3 regions of the Gallalistipes aquisgranensis genome follow, and region 1 is predicted to be linked to each of the others. Evidence: riboswitches for the same ligand, from Rfam matches in the RefSeq annotation. Region 1 holds a riboswitch; each other region holds the start of a gene.
What was found. A riboswitch is a leader RNA that binds a small molecule or an ion and turns the genes downstream of it on or off. The one in region 1 is predicted to bind cobalamin.
Positions count from the first base shown of each region.

Region 2: it holds a riboswitch for cobalamin, as region 1 does, so the genes downstream of both, nrdD (anaerobic ribonucleoside-triphosphate reductase) here and INF32_RS04335 (DUF5074 domain-containing protein) in region 1, are expected to answer to the same signal.
Region 3: it holds a riboswitch for cobalamin, as region 1 does, so the genes downstream of both, INF32_RS09800 (DUF5074 domain-containing protein) here and INF32_RS04335 (DUF5074 domain-containing protein) in region 1, are expected to answer to the same signal.

Region 1 covers NZ_JADCJY010000001.1:1,124,216-1,130,335, forward strand. The annotation lists gene INF32_RS04330 (Ig-like domain-containing protein) at 1-1,636, opposite strand, end outside; gene INF32_RS04335 (DUF5074 domain-containing protein) at 1,716-3,098, opposite strand; cobalamin riboswitch at 3,207-3,439, opposite strand; gene INF32_RS04340 (aldo/keto reductase) at 3,488-4,897, opposite strand; gene INF32_RS04345 (4Fe-4S binding protein) at 4,911-6,120, opposite strand, start outside.
Region 2 covers NZ_JADCJY010000001.1:2,059,102-2,065,221, reverse strand. The annotation lists gene INF32_RS08360 (MltF family protein) at 1-948, shown strand, start outside; gene INF32_RS08355 (HAD family hydrolase) at 1,100-1,792, opposite strand; gene INF32_RS08350 (YqaA family protein) at 1,803-2,252, opposite strand; cobalamin riboswitch at 2,382-2,573, shown strand; gene nrdD (anaerobic ribonucleoside-triphosphate reductase) at 2,746-4,848, shown strand; gene nrdG (anaerobic ribonucleoside-triphosphate reductase activating protein) at 4,919-5,389, shown strand; gene INF32_RS08335 (hypothetical protein) at 5,770-6,093, opposite strand.
Region 3 covers NZ_JADCJY010000002.1:106,425-112,544, reverse strand. The annotation lists gene INF32_RS09810 (MATE family efflux transporter) at 1-1,274, shown strand, start outside; gene INF32_RS09805 (cytidylate kinase-like family protein) at 1,297-1,893, shown strand; cobalamin riboswitch at 1,940-2,139, shown strand; gene INF32_RS09800 (DUF5074 domain-containing protein) at 2,292-3,509, shown strand; gene gpmA (2,3-diphosphoglycerate-dependent phosphoglycerate mutase) at 3,735-4,484, opposite strand; gene INF32_RS09790 (2-hydroxyacid dehydrogenase) at 4,489-5,496, opposite strand; gene INF32_RS09785 (class I fructose-bisphosphate aldolase) at 5,625-6,120, opposite strand, start outside.

The DNA of each region.
Region 1 (6,120 bases):
AGCCCTCCCAGACATAAAGCGTGGAAAGGTTGTTCTCCTGACAGGATATTTTGCTCAGTCCCGAAATACCCGAAAAATCGAGCTCTCCCGAGAGGTTGCAGCCTTCGCACCGTATCTCCCAGACCTCGCCGAGGCGTTCGAACCGGAATTCGCTCATCTGCGGATTGTCGCTACAGAGTATACCGCGCAGACGCGTGCAGGCATTGACGTCGAGGGAAGAGAGATTGTTGTTTTTGATCTCCAGCCAGGCCAGATGAGGCTGATTGCTCAGATCTATACTCTCGATGCGGTTGTCGTTGAGTTTCATGTACAGGTAATTGGGCGAGGTCGCCGTTCCCAACACAGCGGTACCCATGTTGATCCGGGAGATTTTGTTCTCCTGCCCGAGCAGATAGCAAAGTTTCGTATGGCTGAAATCGAGCTCTCCGATCTCGTTACGGGAACAGTTCAACCACCTCAGCTCCCGGGACTGCGTCAGATCGAGCACTTCGAGACCGTTGTCCTCGCACCAGAGCGTGTCGATCTCGGGACACATCGTAATGTCCAGCGCACCGATCGGATTGTTGCTGCACACCAGAGTAGTCAGTTTGGTGTTGTTGCTCACATCGAGCGAAGTCAGCTCGTTACGCAGGCAACGCAGGTTGCGGAGTTCCTTGTTGGCACTCAGATCCAACTGTTTGAAGGCACACATGTTGCCGTTGAAATACTCCAGTTTGGCATTGTTGCTCAGGTCGATTTCGCCGATGGAATTATACTTCTGAGTGGCCGTGCTCACGAAATAGGACGAGTACGAAACATCAAGGTAACGGAGCTCCGGGTTTTGCGACACATCGAGATGGTCGAACCTGTTGTAATCGGCCCTCAGCCGCTCCAGTTTCGGATTTTTCGTAACATCCAATTCGGTCAGTGCGTTCCCCCCGCACTCCAGCGTCCGCAAGTCCGGACAGTTGGTGACATCCAGTTCGGAAATACCGCTGTTGTAATTGCAGTTCAGTACCTCCAGCCTGGTATTCTTCGAAACGTCGAGCGAAGAGATGCCATTGTTGTAGCAGACCAGTTCGCGCAAATCGGGACAATTGGTGACATCCAGCGTCTTCAGGGAGTTGTATTCGCAGTACAACGTTTCGAGACCGGTGAAGAACTCGATCCCTTTCAGGGAGCTGAACCCTTTCATGGCAACGTTGAGATCGACGATCTTTTTCGCCTCCGAAGCCTGCAGCTTGCCATCCTCGTTCATGTCGTAGCTGAGCAGGATGAAGGTTTCGAACTTGCTGTCCTCGAAAACCACGATGGCATCGGGGTCTTCGCCCGGATTCACCACCTGCAGGGTACACTGGGCCGAAACGGAGGCATCGTTCTGCAATTTGGCCGTGATGACGGTCGTCCCGACGGAAAGAGCGGTTACCAGACCGCTTGCATTCACCGTGGCGATCGACGGGTCTCCGCTCTCCCACAGAATAGCTGCCGACAGGGCCACCTCCTGCGGAGTGACCGTCGCCGTCAACTGCTTGGTCTGCCCAACCGTAGCGACCACCTCGTCATCCATGGCGATAGTGACGTTCAGTTCCAGATCCTCTTTCTGGCAGCCGGAGAACAATACGACCGAACAAGCCAGTGCTGTAAAGATTTTTTTCATGGAATGATACATTTGATTATTAGTATTCACTTTTTCTTGCCGGGTTTGATAAACGCCTTCCTGTCGGGAGCGGGCGTCTCTACCGCAGATCGATCACCGAACCGGCGCTGTAACCGTTTCCATTACACAATTTCGCCGAAGTTCCGGTGCTCAAATCGAAACGATAGAAAGCATACGAATAAGAGCCGAATCCGCCAAAAACGGTTTTGCGGTCATAACTCAAATCGAGCGTACCGGCAGAACCGAGAGACTGACCGGTACTGATCATCGTCAACCTTTCCGCATTCAAATCGAACAGATAGACATTGGTTTTGGCTCCATACATAAATGAGTCCTTACCATAGAACAGCAACGCATTTTCACCGGGCAGATGACGCAGCCCCGAGCCGTCGGTGTACCCCATCGTATAAGCATTCAGCAGCGCACCCGACAACGGATACTCTTTTTCCACGGCAAAAGTCGTCCCGTTCAGACGAACGATCTTGCCGGAAGAACCGGCCACGGCACTCATGCCGCTGAACTCGGCTCCTACCGCCACATAGATCTCGCCCTCGTTTCCGACAGTGAGACCCACCACATGACGGTTCTCCCCGAAAGCAGCAGAAACAGGTGTCACCGCATCGGTCTCCGGATCGACGGTGTACAAGCCTTCTGAGGTTGCACCCAACACCTTATCGCCCAGGCGACACATCAACTCGGGAATGTTTTTGGGAACGACCACATGCCGGACCACTTTCCTTTCCGTCAGGTCCACGACCTGAAAGCCTCCGATGGTTGCACTCTGGGCACAGATGATATAGGCTTTCCGGTCGTCCACCTTAAAGGTTCTGTAAATAGTTCCGCAGGAGGGAAACGTCTCTTTGTCTCCGCTGTTTCCCTTCTCAATCACTTTTTTGGCCTTCAAAGTCTGGGGATCGGCAATGACCAGAGGGTTATCTCCTCCCACCGTAACGTACAGATCATTTCCATACAATGCGGCCCCCTGATTGGCCGAAACACCACTGATCCGTTTGTCGCTTTCGAACGTAGAATAATCCTCGTTCAAGACGGTAATTCCTCCTTCGCCTCCGATCGCCAGCAGTTTTCCCCTGTAAGGACCGTTCACATTGATCGTAAAGGAAGTGTCGGCCGTCGTAGCGTACCGGCTGTTGGTCAGCGACACGGTCAGTGTGTAAGCACCGGACCACTTCGTATCGGAAAACCGACAGGAATTGCCGCTGGCCGAGGTTATTTCCTCGCCGTCCAGCGTCCATTTGTAAGAATCGGCATCTTCAGCGCTGAGGGTGATCGTCACCGGATCGCTGTCCACATCGAGATTGATTCCATTCGCAAGGCTCTGCCCATCGGAAAAAGCGATGCCCGTGATTTTCGGGACGAGCGTCCCCTCTTCATTCCCGCCCTCGTCCTTGCCGCAGGATACGAACACGGCCAAGGCCAACGCACAACAGAAAAAATTCTTCATTTTGCTGTAAACTTTTAATTAATAAAAATTAAAAAACAATCAGATTTTACAGCAAGCCGAAGACAGGCATGGAAGTATGTTTTTCACAGCCACCCGTAAACCGCAGGTCTGTAAAATCCGATGCAGGCAGGTCTTCTGACTCGTTCCTGTTTTAAAGCCTTCCCGGCAACAGCAATACCAGTGGCGTAATTTTAAAACTTTTTGACCCTGCCGCAGGGATTTCCCGAACGGCAAGGCAGGAACATACAGCAGCGGAAACTGTTGCCGATTCGCACGGCATTCCCTTTTAATCGAGCCGTCTCCGAAGAGACGGTTATCGAACCATTGCTGGCGCAAAGGTAACATTTTGCGCCGAAATTATATACAACAAAACAAAAAAAGGCAGGTATTTAAAATACCCGCCCCTGTTTGAGGTCTTCCACGAACCGGTCGATGCGCTGCATCTGCCGGGGAATGTCGATTCCCTGCGGACAGTGCGGATTGCATTGCCCGCAACCGATACAGTGGTCGGCCTGCCGCAGACGGGGCACCGAACGGTCGTACCCCACTAGGAATATCCGGCGGGCCCGCCGGTAGTTGGCATCCTGCGACGAGGAAGGCATATTCCCCTCGTTGATACACTTGTTGAAGTGAAGTAGGATTCCCGGAATGTCCAGCCCGTAGGGACAGGGCATACAGTATTTGCAGTCGTTGCAAGGAATAGTCGGATAACGCAGCAGAGCCTGAGCCGTCTCTTCGAGAAAAGCCTTGTCGTCGTCGGTCAGCTCCTCGAGCGGCGAATAGGTGCGCAGATTGTCCTGCAAATGTTCCATATAGGTCATACCGCTCAGCACCGTCAGCACTCCCGGAAACGAACCGGCGAACCGGAAAGCCCACGAAGCGACGCTCGCCTCGGGCCGGCGCTGACGAAGTTTGGCCGCGATATGGTCGTGCACGTTCGAAAGCCGTCCGCCCAGAAGCGGCTCCATGATGACGGCCGGAATACCCCGTTTCGCCAACTCCCCGTAAAGATATTCGGCATCCGTATTGCGTGCGTTGACCTCCTTGGCATGTTTCCAGTCCACGTAGTTGAGCTGGATCTGCACGAAGTCCCATTTATACCGGTCGTGCTGCGACAGCAGGTAATCGAACACGCGGATATCCCCGTGATAGGAGAAACCGAGGTTGCGGATACGCCCGGCCTCACGTTCCGCCAGCAGAAAATCGAGCATTCCGTTCTCCTCGTAACGGGATCGGAACGCCCCCATTCCGTCGCCTCCCATACCGATTCCGTGAAGCAGATAATAGTCCAGATAGTTCACCTGAAGCTCTTTCATGGAGTTGCGGTACATGGCCATCGACGCTTCCCGGCTCCAGGTGCTCGGAGCGAAATTCGACAGTTTAGTGGCGATGAAATATTTTTCACGCGGATAACGGCTCAGAGCGATACCCGTAGCCCTTTCGGATCGTCCCTTGCAATAGGCCGGCGACGTGTCGAAATAGTTCACCCCGTGTCCGATGGCATAGTCCACCAACCGGTTGATCGTCTCCTGGTCGAGTTCGTCCGCACCGTCCTCTCCGCCGAGCGTCGGCCAGCGCATGCAGCCGTACCCTAAAAGCGACACCCGTTCCCCGGTTTTCGGATTGGTCCGGTAAGTCATCCGGTCGGTCGGGACCTCGCCCTGTACCGGCTGGCCACCCAATACGGGCGTGTTTTTCCCTCCGCAGCCGGCCAGCACCGCCGCCGAGGTGACCGCGGCTCCTGCTCCGATCCGGCGGAGAAATTCACGGCGATCTATCTTTTTGCCTTTCGTTTCCATAGTGATTTCAAATTTAGATCGTTCGGTGTTGTTCGTGCCCCTCCACATAGATGGCACTGAAGGGCCGGGCCGGGCAAAGGTTCTCGCAGGCACCGCAACCGATGCAGCGTTCGACGTTCACGGCCGGTATTTTCGGGGAGTTCTCCGCTTCGGGATCGGATGCGACCATCGTAATGGCTCCCGTGGGACAATGGCGGGCACAATTTCCGCACTCCACACCGTCCGTCAGCGGCACGCAATTCCGACTTATCCAGACGGCATGCCCGATCTGAACGGACGATTTCTCAGCCAGGTCGGTGAGGCGGATCGCATCCGTCGGACACACCTCCGCACATTTCCCGCACTCCGGACGGCAATAACCGCGTTCGTAGGACATTTCGGGCTGCATCAGGGTCTCCAGTCCGGCCGACGGTCTCAATACACCGGTAGGGCACACCGCAACGCAGAGCTGACAGCCCGTACAATGGGTTCGCATGTGGCGGAGCCCCTGGGCACCCGGCGGAACGATCGGGGTGGCACGGTTCGGAATCTGTTTGTCCAGGATAACGGCCAGGCCGCCATCCACTTTTTTCTCCTGAGCCCGGAGAGCTGCAGTACCGGCCAACAATCCCAAACCCGTAAGGAATCCCCTGCGGGCGGCATCCGTCTCCGACGTCTTCTCTCCGACTGCGGCGACTGGCTGCGGTTGCCGCTTCTTGAAACGGAAATCGTAACGGATAGCCCCGTGAGTACAGGTCTCAATGCAGTCCAGGCAGGTCACGCAGCGGCTGTAATCAATCCTATGGGCTTTGCCGTCGATACAGGAAGCCTTGCACGCACGGGAACACAAACCACAGGCATTACACCTCTGCGGGTCAATCTCCGGACGGAACAAGGAATAACGGGAAAGCAGTCCCAACACCGTACCTACCGGACAAATCGTATTGCAATAGGTCCGTCCCCCCCTCCAGGCCAAAAGGACCACCACGATGAACGTGACGGCCGCGATCAGAAAGGTGGGCAGGCTCTTTAGCCATACATCCGTCGTGTAAAAGGCGTAACTACCTGCTCGTTCGGCGAGATAGGCCAGCAGATTGTTGCCCCATCCGTACAGCGGGGCGAACAGGTTCTGCACGATACGCCCGTAAGCGCTGTACGGCGCGAGCAGGGCCACGAACGACCCGACACCCGCCGCCACGGCACACACGAAAAGTGCCAGCACCCCGTAACGCAGCCAGGATTTG
Region 2 (6,120 bases), 930 kb from region 1:
CGTATGCTCGAAGGCCGCAGTCTGATGGTACCCGACGTTTTCCGGAAGACGGACGATTACGGGATGCTGCTCGATTCGCTTCGGGGCAGCAACGTGTTTCTCTCTTCGCGCAACAGTTTCGACCTGATGGAGGAGCTCGGCGACGGGAAATACGATCTGCTGATCTGCGAAAAGAGCGAGGCGCAGCTCGGCTGTGCTCTGGTACGCAACATCGAACAGGTCTGTGCCTTTCCCGGCACGGTCTCCATGAGTGTCGTGCTCGGGGGGGAAGGTGCGGGGCTGAAGAGACACTTCGCCGCATGGTTGGAGCGGTACCGCAACGGAGAGGAGTATGCCATGCTCAACGAACTCTATTTCGAGAGGGGTATCGTGGGGCAGTTCATCGGCGACGGACGCCGGGTGCCGGGCGGTATTTCGGCGTGGGACGACCTGATCCGCAGCGTGGCGCAGGAGGAGGGGTACGACTGGCGCCTGCTCTCGGCCATCGCCTACAACGAATCGCGGTTCAATGCCTATATCGTATCCCGGCGAGGCGCGCGGGGACTGATGCAGATCATGCCGGTCGTGGCGCGCCAGTTCGGTGTGCACGAGAGCGAAATCATGAAACCGGAGATCAACGTGCGGCTGGCCGCGCGTTTGCTGGGCAAGATCGAGCGGACGCTGAAACTGCCGGAGCGGATGCCTTTCGAGGACCGCATGAGCCTGATCCTGGCCTGTTACAACGGAGGAATCGGCCACGTGATGGATGCCCGGGGACTGGCCGCCAAATACGGAGGCGATCCGAATTCATGGGCCGACGTGTCGTTTTTCCTGCGGTGCAAGGCCGATCCCGCCTATCTGGAGGACGAGGTGGTGCGGCACGGCCGGTTCACGGGGAGCGGCGAGACGCTCGCTTTCGTGGACCGGGTGATGGGCAAGTACCGGAGCTATTGCCGGGTGGTGAACTGACCGCCGGAACCGGAGATATGGAGAAGGAGGGGAGCGGCGAAACGCTCCCCTCCTTCCGTATTTTCCCGTTTCGGGATGCAGGGTGCCGCAGGCGGATTGCCGGAAGAAGGGAATGACCGGCGGAACGGGCCGTTTTGCGGTCCGGCACCTGTCAGAAAAGACCGGCGAGCTCTTCGAAACGGCTCAGTTGCCGCAGATGCGGATGTTCGATCGGTTCCGCCTTTTCGTGTTCCCAGGTCACTTCGAAAGGAATGTATACGGCATAGCCGCCCAGCGCGAGTACGGGCCGGATGTCCGACCGGAGGGAGTTGCCGACCATGACGAACCGGTCCGGAGACACGCCCAGCCTTGCCATCAGGCGGGCATACTCCTTCTCCCCCTTGTCGGACATCACCTCCGTGTGTTCGAAGCAGTCTGCCAGACCCGAACGTTCCAGTTTGCTCTCCTGGTCGAGCAGGTCGCCTTTGGTGGCGACGACGAGCCGGTAGCGGTTTCTCTCCTTCAGCTTCTCCAGCGTTTCCCGTACGCCCTCCAGCGGAAGGATCGGGATGCGGAGCAGCGACTTGCCCCATTCGACGATCTGTGCGGTCTCCCGGGCCGTCAGACGCTCGCCCGCGATCTGCACCGCCGTTTCGAGCATGGAGATCGTGAAGGCTTTGGCTCCGTAGCCCAGCAGCTCCATGTTGGCGGTTTCCGTTCGGTAGAGGGCGGCCGAGATGCGTTCGGGTGCATCGTATTTCGCCAACAGACCGATATACCGGTTCTCCGTATCCCGGAAATGCGGTTCGTTGCTCCAGAGCGTATCGTCGGCGTCGAATGCGATGACTTCTGCGTGGTTTATCATATCGTTCGGGTTATTGATCGGGCCATATCCAGTAGTAGAGGGCGGCCCAGGCCACGAATCGGGCTCCTTTTCCGATCAGCATGAAGAGGGCCGTCCTTTTGAAATCCGTCTTGTAGAATCCCAGCGCCACGGCCATTACGTCGCCCACCAGCGGCAGCCACGTCATCAGGGCCAGCCAGCTGCCCCAGCGGTCCACACGGGATTTCTGCCGTTCCAGCGTCTCTTGTTTGACCTTCAGCCACCGTTCGATCCACTCCCAGCGGCCGAGCCATCCGAGCCAGTAGGAGGTGAGCCCTCCCAGCCAGTTGCCCGCAGTGGCCACGGGAATGGCGATGAAGGGATTGCCCCCGGCGGCCAGCAGACCCACCAGCATCACGTCGGACGAAAAAGGGATAACCGTCGCGGCCAGAAAGGCCCCGACGAACAGCCCCGTATATCCCAGATTCATCAGCCACTCCATGCTTGCCGGTCGTTCGGTGTGCGTTCGGTCGCGCCCCCAAAAATAAGCATTTCTTCCGGAATGGGCGGATTGTTGATAAAAAGATGATAGTTTTCTCCGTGCGGCAGGAACAATGGTTCCGAATATGTCTACTTTTACACTGTTTCCGGTGGCGGGGTTACGGCCCCGTCCCGCAAGAGGGAACACCGTGCGAATCGGTGACAGTACCCGCTGCTGTAATTCTCGACGAGCCCGGGGCAGGATGCCACTGCAATGTTTTTGTGGGAAGGCGCCCCGGGGGAGGAGATGAGTCAGAAGACCTGCCGGAAATGCCAGCGATAGATCCTGCTTTCGGGAGTTAGGGCGACAGGAGAGACCGGAACGGCGGCGCGTGCCGCGTGTCTGGGTTCCGGGTGTTTCCGATCCTTTTCCCGCTGGGGATTTTCGCAGGGACGCCGCGGCGGAGTCGTCCGCCGGGAGAACGCATGTGGAACCTTTAAAACGAATGAAAACGATGAACGGATCGGAATTTACGATCGTGAAGCGGGACGGGACGCGGGAGCCCTTCTCGATGGACAAGATCACGGCGGCGATCGCCAAGGCTTTCCGCTCGGTGGGCAAGGAACCCTCCGAGGCGGTGCTCGAAAAACTGACTTCCAGTCTCTACATCTGTGCGGGGACCACCGTGGAGGAGATACAGAACCAGGTGGAGCTGGCCCTGATGAGCCACGGGTATTACGGGGTGGCCAAGTCCTTTATCATCTACCGCCAGCAGCACCTCGAAGACCGGGAGGTGCGCGACAAGCTGGCTTTCCTGATCGACTACTGCGAGGCCGAGAATCCGGCCACGGGCAGCAAGTACGACGCCAACGCCAACGTCGAGAACAAGAACATCGCCACGCTGATCGGCGAACTGCCCAAGTCGAACTTCATCCGCCTGAACCGCCGGCTGCTCTGCGACCGGATCAAGCAGATGTACGGCAAGGCGACGGCCGACCGTTACCTTGAACTGCTCGACGGTCATTTCATCTACAAGAACGACGAGACGAGCATGGCCAACTACTGTGCCAGCATCACCATGTACCCGTGGCTGATCGGCGGCACGGCCTCGATCGGGGGCAACTCCACGAAACCGACCAATCTCAAGTCGTTCTGCGGCGGTTTCGTCAATATGGTCTTCATCGTGAGCAGCATGCTCAGCGGGGCCTGCGCCACGCCGGAGTTCCTGATGTACCTCGACTATTTTATCCGGCAGGAGTACGGCGACGACTACATAGCCGATACTGACCGCGTGGTCGATCTTTCGCTCCGGCAGAGGACGCTGGACAAGGTGATTACCGACTGTTTCGAACAGATCGTCTATTCGATCAACCAGCCTACGGGGGCCCGGAATTTCCAGGCCGTTTTCTGGAACATAGCCTATTACGACCGGTTCTATTTCGAGAGTCTTTTCGGCAACTTCTTCTTCCCGGACGGTTCGCGTCCCCGGTGGGAGACGCTCGACTGGCTGCAGCGCCGGTTCATGCGCTGGTTCAACGCCGAACGGACGAAAACGGTGCTGACCTTCCCCGTGGAGACCATGGCCCTGCTCTCGGAGAACGGGGATGTGAAGGACCGGGAATACGGCGATTTTACGGCGCAGATGTATGCGGAGGGCCACTCCTTCTTCACCTATATGAGCGACAACGCCGATTCGCTCAGCAGCTGCTGCCGCCTGCGCAACGAGATACAGGACAACGGGTTCAGTTACACGCTCGGTGCCGGAGGCGTCTCTACGGGGTCGAAAAGCGTGCTGACGATCAACCTGAACCGCTGTATCCAGTACGCCGTGCGGCAGGGAACGGACTACACCGTTTTCCTCTCGGAGGTGGTCGATCTGGTACACAAATTCCAGTTGGCCTACAACGAGAATCTGAAGGTGCTTCAGGGCAAGGGGATGCTTCCGCTGTTCGATGCCGGGTATATCAATATGGCCCGCCAGTATCTGACCGTCGGGGTGAACGGACTGGTCGAGGCAGCCGAATTTCTCGGGATTCCCATCAACGACAACGAACGCTACCGTTCCTTCGTGCAGGATGTGCTGGGGATTGTGGAGCGCTATAACAAGCAGTACCGCACGAAAGAGGTGCTCTTCAACTGCGAGATGATCCCGGCCGAGAACGTGGGGGTGAAGCATGCCAAGTGGGACCGGGAGGACGGTTATGCGGTGCCGCGCGACTGCTACAACAGCTATTTCTACGTGGTGGAGGACTCCTCGCTCAACGTGCTCGACCGTTTCCGGCTGCACGGCCGCCATTATGTGGAGCACCTGACCGGAGGATCGGCCCTGCACATGAACCTGGACGAGCATCTGAGCGCTCCGCAGTACCGCCAGCTGTTGCGGGTGGCCGCCCGCGAAGGGACGAACTATTTTACCTTCAACATTCCCAATACGGTCTGCAACGACTGTGGACATATCGACAAACGCTATCTGCAGGAGTGCCCCGTGTGTCACAGCCGCAATACGGACTATCTGACGCGCGTGATCGGTTATCTGAAGCGGGTGAGCAATTTCTCCCGGGCGCGCCAGAAGGAGGCGGCCCGCCGTCATTACGCGCACGGTTCGGAACAGGTGTGAAAACCGGCAGGAAAAGGGGCGGTCCGGACATGGGCCGTTCGCTTTTCCGGAACGGCAAACAGAAAAAGAGATGCTTAAATTCGTAAGTTACGATATCGTCTTTCAGGAGATACCGGACGAAGTGACGCTCGCGGTCAATATCTCGGGTTGTCCGAACGGTTGTCCGGGCTGTCACAGTCCTTATCTGTGGCGGGACGAAGGACGGCTCCTGGTTCCGGAGGAGGTGGAGGCACTGCTGGAACAGTACGGCGGATCGGTTACCTGCCTCTGTTTCATGGGGGGCGACGGCGCTCCGGGGGAGGTGGCCGCGCTGGCCCGGTGGCTCCGGGAGGCTTATCCCGGGTTACGTACGGCGTGGTATTCGGGCCGGAACCGGCTGCCGGAGGAAGTCGATGCCGGGTTGTTCGATTATCTGAAACTGGGACCCTATGTGGAACGGTGCGGGGGGCTCCGCAGCCGGACGACCAACCAGCGGCTCTATCGCATACGGGCGGAGCGGGGCGGTGTGCGCATGGAGGACATCACGGCCCGTTTCTGGTGACGGATTCCGTCCGGTTTGCCTTTTGGGGGGCGACAGAGCGGTCTTCGGACCGTTCTTTTTTATGAAGACAGGGAAACGGTGTTCTGCGGAGGGAGAAAAGGGAAGGGAAAAAAGCACGGGCCCGAACTTGTTCAACTGTAGGATTCGCCAAGGTTCCTTCCACCAACAAGACGAGCCCGTGCAGCACGTGGTGTGTCTGACACAAACTTGTCTGTCTATTCCTGTGGATAGTGAAAAATATTGGCGATATTTACAGTCGGGAATAAACAGCGCGAAGCCATTTATCGTATTATTCCGTTTTTTTAACCCATCGGCAGCGATTTTTTGTTATTCAAAAATAACTATAAATTTCAATATTGCAAGGGAAGTTCGGCAGAAATTTATTCGCCGGAAGTCCAATGTCCGTAAGGCGTGCAGGGATTTCCTCCTCCCGAGAGACACAGCTGCCGGTGAAAGGCGAATCCGTGGCGGAAGCAGAAGTCGCATACCTCTTCGTAGTCGGCTTCCCGTACGCAGCGGTAGCCGGAGGGCAGGGGAAGATCGTGGAGGAAACGGCACCGGTCGAACATGATCGCCTTCATATGGGGCCATCCGTTCTTCCTGCCCTCGAAAAGCCCGTATAAACGTTCGCCGTCTCCTCCGGGTGAGTCTTCCGGCAGGAACAGGTAAATTTTTCCCGGGATCAACTCTTCATGCTCTTTCATGGCCGTTCGTTTTGAAAGTGAGGACAG
Region 3 (6,120 bases), on a different contig from region 1:
TGACCTCCGCATCGCTCTATAACATTATCGACAGCATTTTCATCGGTCACGGTGTCGGTCCGCTGGGAATCGCGGGGCTGGCCATCGCCCTGCCCTTGATGAACCTCGCTTCGGCCTTCGGCTCGATGGTGGGTATCGGAGCCTCGTCGCTGATGTCCATCAAATTGGGACAGAACGATATGAAAAGTGCCCATTCCATTCTGGGCAACGTGGTGCTGCTCAACACGATCGTCGGTCTCTCCTTTACGGCCGTGACCCTCACGTTCCTCGACCCGATCCTCTACTTTTTCGGGGCCAGCGAAGTGACCATCCCCTATGCCCGCGATTTCATGCGGATCATCCTGGCCGGAAACGTCGTAACGCACATCTACCTCGGACTGAACGACATGCTCCGCGCTTCGGGCTATCCGACCAAGGCGATGTTCGTCATGCTGACCGCCGTGGTCTGCAACTGCATCTTCAATCCCCTGCTGATCTTCGGCTTCGGGTGGGGTATCCAGGGATCGGCCACGGCCACCGTGATCGCCCAGACCGTGGCCATGAGCATCGAACTGCACCATTTCTCCTGCCGGAAGAGTTTCATCCATTTCCAGCGCAGCATTTTCCGGCTGAAAGCGAAGATCGTTCGGGGTATTCTGTCGATCGGCCTGGCGCCGTTCCTGCTCAACGTGTGCGCCAGCATCGTGGTGATCTTCATCAACAATGCGCTGAAGAACAACGGCGGCGACCTCTATATCGGGGCCTACGGCATCGTCAACCGCGTGGTGCTCCTGTTCGTGATGGTCGTGGCCGGTCTGAACCTGGGCATGCAGCCGATCGTTGGGTACAACTACGGGGCCCGCAAGTACGACCGTGTGAAGCGGACCCTGCGGCAAGGTATTCTGGTGGCTACCTGTGTGACGACGGCCGGATTTCTGTTGAGCCATATCTTCCCCGTGCAGATTTCGATGCTCTTCACCACCAACGAGGAGCTGCTGGCCGTGGCCGAACAGGGGTTGAAGGTGGTGACGATCGTCTTTCCGCTGGTCGGGTTCCAGATCGTGACCTCCAGTTTCTTCCAGTCGATCGGCAAGGCGCAGAAGGCCATTTTCCTGTCGCTGACCCGTCAGATGCTTTTCCTGATTCCGCTGCTGGCGATCCTGCCCTCGCATCTGGGCAGCCTCGGGGTTTGGGTGAGCATGCCGATCGCCGATACGATGGCCGTGATTCTGGCCGCGGTTTTGCTGACCCGCCAGATGAAGAAGTTCCGCGAGGAGGAGGCCCTGCAATTATAGAATACCCTCTAAAACAGAAGTTATGGATCAGAAATTCGTCATTACCGTGGGTCGCCAGTTCGGAAGCGGCGGCCGCGTGATCGGCCGGCGTCTGGCCGAAATGCTGGGGATCACCTATTACGACAAGGAACTGATGAAGGAGGCCGCCCGCGAGAGCGGACTTTGCAGCGAATTTTTCGACCGGGCGGACGAACGGGCCCCGACGACCTTCATGCATGCGCTTTCTATGGGTTTCGGATACGACGGCATTCTCTCCAACGAGAACATCTTCCGTTTCCAGTCGGAGACGATCCGCCGGGTGGCCGAACGCGAGTCGTGCGTGATCGTCGGCCGGTGTGCGGATTATATCCTGCGCGACCACCCGCTCTGTTTCAGCGTGTTCGTGCACGCTCCGACGGAGGTGCGCGTGGCCACGGTCATGCAGCGGAACGGGCTGCCGGAGCGCCAGGCCGCCGAACTGATTGCCAAGACAGACAAGAGCCGGGCCGCCTATTATGATTTTTACACGGACAAGAAGTGGGGCGATGCGGCTTCCTACCACTTCTCGATCGACTCGTCCCTGCTGGGCATGGAGGAGACGGCCGGGTTCATCCGGATGCTGGTGGAAAAGAAGCTCTGATCCGAAAAAAACGGCCCGGTTTTTTGCAAATTGAAATAAAAACTCCATTTTTGCACTCCGTATCGGTTCCCGTAACAAGGGGATTAAAAGGGAACGCCGTGAAAGTCGGCGACAGTTCCCGCTGCTGTGAGTCTCGCCCGGAGGTCGTCTCCGGGATGTGCTTTCAGGAATACAGCCACTGGTTTTTGCCGGGAAGGCCCTGGAAGCGAGACGAGTCAGAAGACCTGCCGGTATCGAGGATTTTACATTCCTACGGAGAATGGGATGGAATCGGCCGCTTCTGCCGCCGCATTTGTCTGAACGATTCGTCGTGTATTGTGAAATCCGGTTTGATAAGGACGTAAACCAAATTTCGATACGCGATGAAGAAACTGGACTTTTTTAGCAGATTTTGTTTGATGGCTGCCGTTCTTGTGTCGGTGGCAGGATGTGAAAAGCACGGGACCGAATGGCCGGAGGAAGAGCCGGAAAAACCCGTGAAAGAGGGGGTGTATGTCCTGATGGAGGGAAATGCCAATGCCTCCCAGAACGGGGAGATGTATTTCATCGCACCGAACTCCACGGCGTTCCCCACCTTTGCGACCGATGGGGATATTTACGAGAAATCGAATCCGGGACACAAAGCGGGGAGCTATCTTGAAGATATGTATATCTATGATGGCAGGATGTATCTGGTCTCCCAGAAAGGAACCGATAACGGCGGGGACGGCCAGATCGTGATTCTGAATGCGGAGACGCTGAAAATCGAAGACGTTATCGAAACGGTCAATCTGGGTGCGCTGGACAATCATCCTCAGCATATCGCGGTGGTGAACGATAAGATATACATCCAGTATGCCGTCTCCGATATGGAAACACATTCGGGAATCCGGGTGTTCGATCTGAAAACCAAAAAGATGGCTTCTTCCGATATTGAGGGAACCTACGGGGAATTCTCCAAATCGGGGGCGGCCAAGGCCCGCATGCTCGTCAGCCGTGGCTATGTGTATGCCTCGTGCGGGGAGAGCCTCGTGATTATTGACCCGGCGACGGATCGGGTCGTCAAACGGATCACTTTCGAAGGCCGCCAGGTGAAGGATGTGGTCAAAGGCCGGGATGCGAACCTGTATCTGGCTGTTTCCGGTACTTTCGAGGTGTCAGGTTCGGGGTGGACCGCCACTTATACCTACACTTCCAAATCCAAAATCGTCAAGATGGATCATTCCGGAAATATACTGTCCGAGAAGGAGATAGATGTGTACTTCCCGGTTATGACCTATACACCCAATGTTTCCATGTGCGCCAGTCTTACAGAGGATGCTCTCTATTTCTCGGGGGGATACGACGATGATTATTATGCAACGGACAGTTTCTGCCGTTATGATTATACGACGGGCACCCTGACGAAAACGAGTATTTCGGAGACGACGGAAAATGTCAACGGGCTGATGGGTTATATGGCTGTCGATCCGTGGACGAATCGTCTGATCGTGCCCATTCAGGGCAATGTACTCGCCTCCTACGATGCTTCTACCTGCGAATTGGCCGAGTACGACAAAGCCAATAAGACCCCCGTACCGTTCTGTGCGGGAGTTTACAGTACGAAGCAGTTCGAGGCGACCTGGCTGGCCAGATAGCCGCCTTGTCCGCTGTTCGGTCGGGTAGGTATGATCCGTGTCCGGAAACCGTTTTTCCCTGTCCGGGTGTCGTTTCGGCAGGAGCCGGCTGAGAGAGGGATGTAGTTATTTGCCATAATAACCCGCCTTGTCTCCTGAGGGAATGTCCCCGGCGGGGAGAAAGACCGGTTGCCCGGAACGGAAAAAGGCGCTCCATCGGAGCGCCTTTTCTTATGGCAGCAGGGGCTATTTGCTACCCTTGGCCTGGTTGGCCACGGCTTCCATCAGTTTGCGTATCTCTTCCGGGTCGCCCAGAAAATAGTCCTTGACCGGTCGCAGGTCGTCGTCGAATTCGAAGACGTAAGGGACCGCCGTAGGCAGATTCAGACTCACGATGTCGTGGTCGGATATCTGTTTCAGATGCTTGATAATGCCCCGCAGGCTGTTGCCGTGGGCGACCACCAGCAATTGGTCGGCCGTTCGCAGCGAGGGGAGGATCGTCTCCTTCCAGTAGGGAAGACACCGTTTGATCGTCTCCTTGAGCGATTCCGTCAGGGGAAGTTCTCCGGGCGGGACGTTCCGGTACCGGATGTCGAACCGGGGATTGCGCGGATCGTCCCCGCCGAGGGCCGGAGCTGGAATGTCGTAGCTGCGGCGCCACAGGAGCACTTGTTCATCGCCGTATTCGGCTGCGGTTTCGGCCTTGTTCAGTCCTTGCAGGGCTCCGTAGTGCTTTTCGTTGAGCCTCCAGTCCTTTTCGACCGGAATCCAGTCGAGGTTCATCCGGTCGAGCACGTTGTCGAGGGTCTTCACGGCGCGCTTGAGATAGGAGGTGAAAGCCCTGTCGAAGACGAGGCCCGCCTCCTGCATCAGGTCGCCTGCCCGGAGCGCCTCTTTCACGCCCTGTTCGGTCAGGTCCACGTCGGTCCATCCCGTAAAGCGGTTCTCGAGGTTCCACTGGCTCTGTCCGTGTCTGAGTAGTACGATCTTTTTCATCTTTCTATGGTTTTTCGTTGCGTTTCACTTCGTTTTCCAGCGGTTTCCCGGCGGCGAAATCCGCCACGTTCCGGAGGGTCGTCCGCGCGATGTTGTGCAGCGCTTCGGCCGTGAAGAAACCCTGGTGGGAGGTCACGATCACGTTGTTGAACGAGAGAAGCCGCGCCAGTACGTCGTCGTCGATGATCTTGTCCGACTGGTCTTCGTAGAAGTATTCGGCCTCTTCCTCGTAGACGTCGAGCCCGGCCGCCCCGATCTTCTTCTCCTTCAGCCCTTCGATCAGGGCCGGGGTGTGGATCAGCCGGCCCCGACCGGTATTGATGAGAATCACGCCGTCCTTCATCCGGGCGATCGACCGCTCGTTAATCATGTAACGGGTCGATTCCGTCAGCGGACAATGGAGCGAGATGATGTCCGAGCGGCGGTAGAGATCGTCGAGGGAGGTGTACAGCACGTGGTTGTTGAGGGCGTATTCCGCATCGGGATAGGGGTCGTAGGCGATGACGTTCATGCCGAAACCCTGCAGAATGCGGATCAGCACCCGGGCGATCCGGCCCGTGCCGACGATTCCCGCCGTGCGGCCGTACAGGTCGAACCCGAGCAGCCCGTGCAGCGAGAAGTTGCCGTCCCGCGTGCGCCAGTAGGCCCGGTGTATCTTGCGGTTCAGCGACAGCATCAGGGCCACGGCGTGCTCCGCTACGGCATGGGGCGAGTAAGCGGGTACACGGACCACGGTCAGGCCGTTTTCTGCGGCTGCCTGCAGGTCTACGTTGTTGAACCCGGCGCATCGCAGGGCCAGCAGCCGGACACCCTGGTCGGCCAGCGCCCGGATCGCTCCGGCATCGGCCGTGTCGTTCACGAAGATGCAGGCCGCCTCGTCGCCGCGGGCCAGGATGGCGCTGTCCGCGTTGAGGTGGCTTTTGTGGTAGTGGATGTCGAATTCGTATTCCTGGTTGACGGCGTCGAACGATTCGCGGTCGTAGGGCTTGGTTCCGAAAAAGGCGATTTTCATGTCGGTTCGCATTTGGGCCGGCCCGAAGGACGGGTTCGATATGATAACGTGTCGGTTGCTGAAAGTAATATGCACGGGATAAATTTTTACGATTTTTTACACTGGCCCTGCCTGTCCGGTCTTCCGGGTCAGGCCAGAGTGATTTCCGGGTCGAGGTAGACGTCCTGGATGGCGTTGAGCAGTTCGATTCCCTCTTTCATCGGTTTCTGGAAAGCCTTGCGGCCGCTGATAAGGCCCATGCCGCCGGCCCGTTTGTTGACAATGGCCGTGACGACGGCATCCTTCAGGTCGGATGCTCCGTGCGATTCGCCGCCCGAGTTGATGAGACCCACGCGCCCCATGTAGCCGTTGGCCACCTGGTAGCGGCACAGGTCGATCGGATGCGGCGATGCCAGCGCGGTATACATGCGGTCGTCCGTCTTGCCGAAGTGCAGGGCGGTAAATCCCCCGTTGCCTTCGGGCAGTTTCTGCTTGACGATGTCGGCCTGGATCGTGGCGCCCAGATGGTCGGCCTGCCCCGTCAGATCGGCAGCGGCGTGGTAGTCCACCCCGTCCTTTTTGAAATCGGCGTTACGCAGGTAGCACCAGAGGATTGTGGCCATGCCCCGCTCGTGGGCGTAGGCG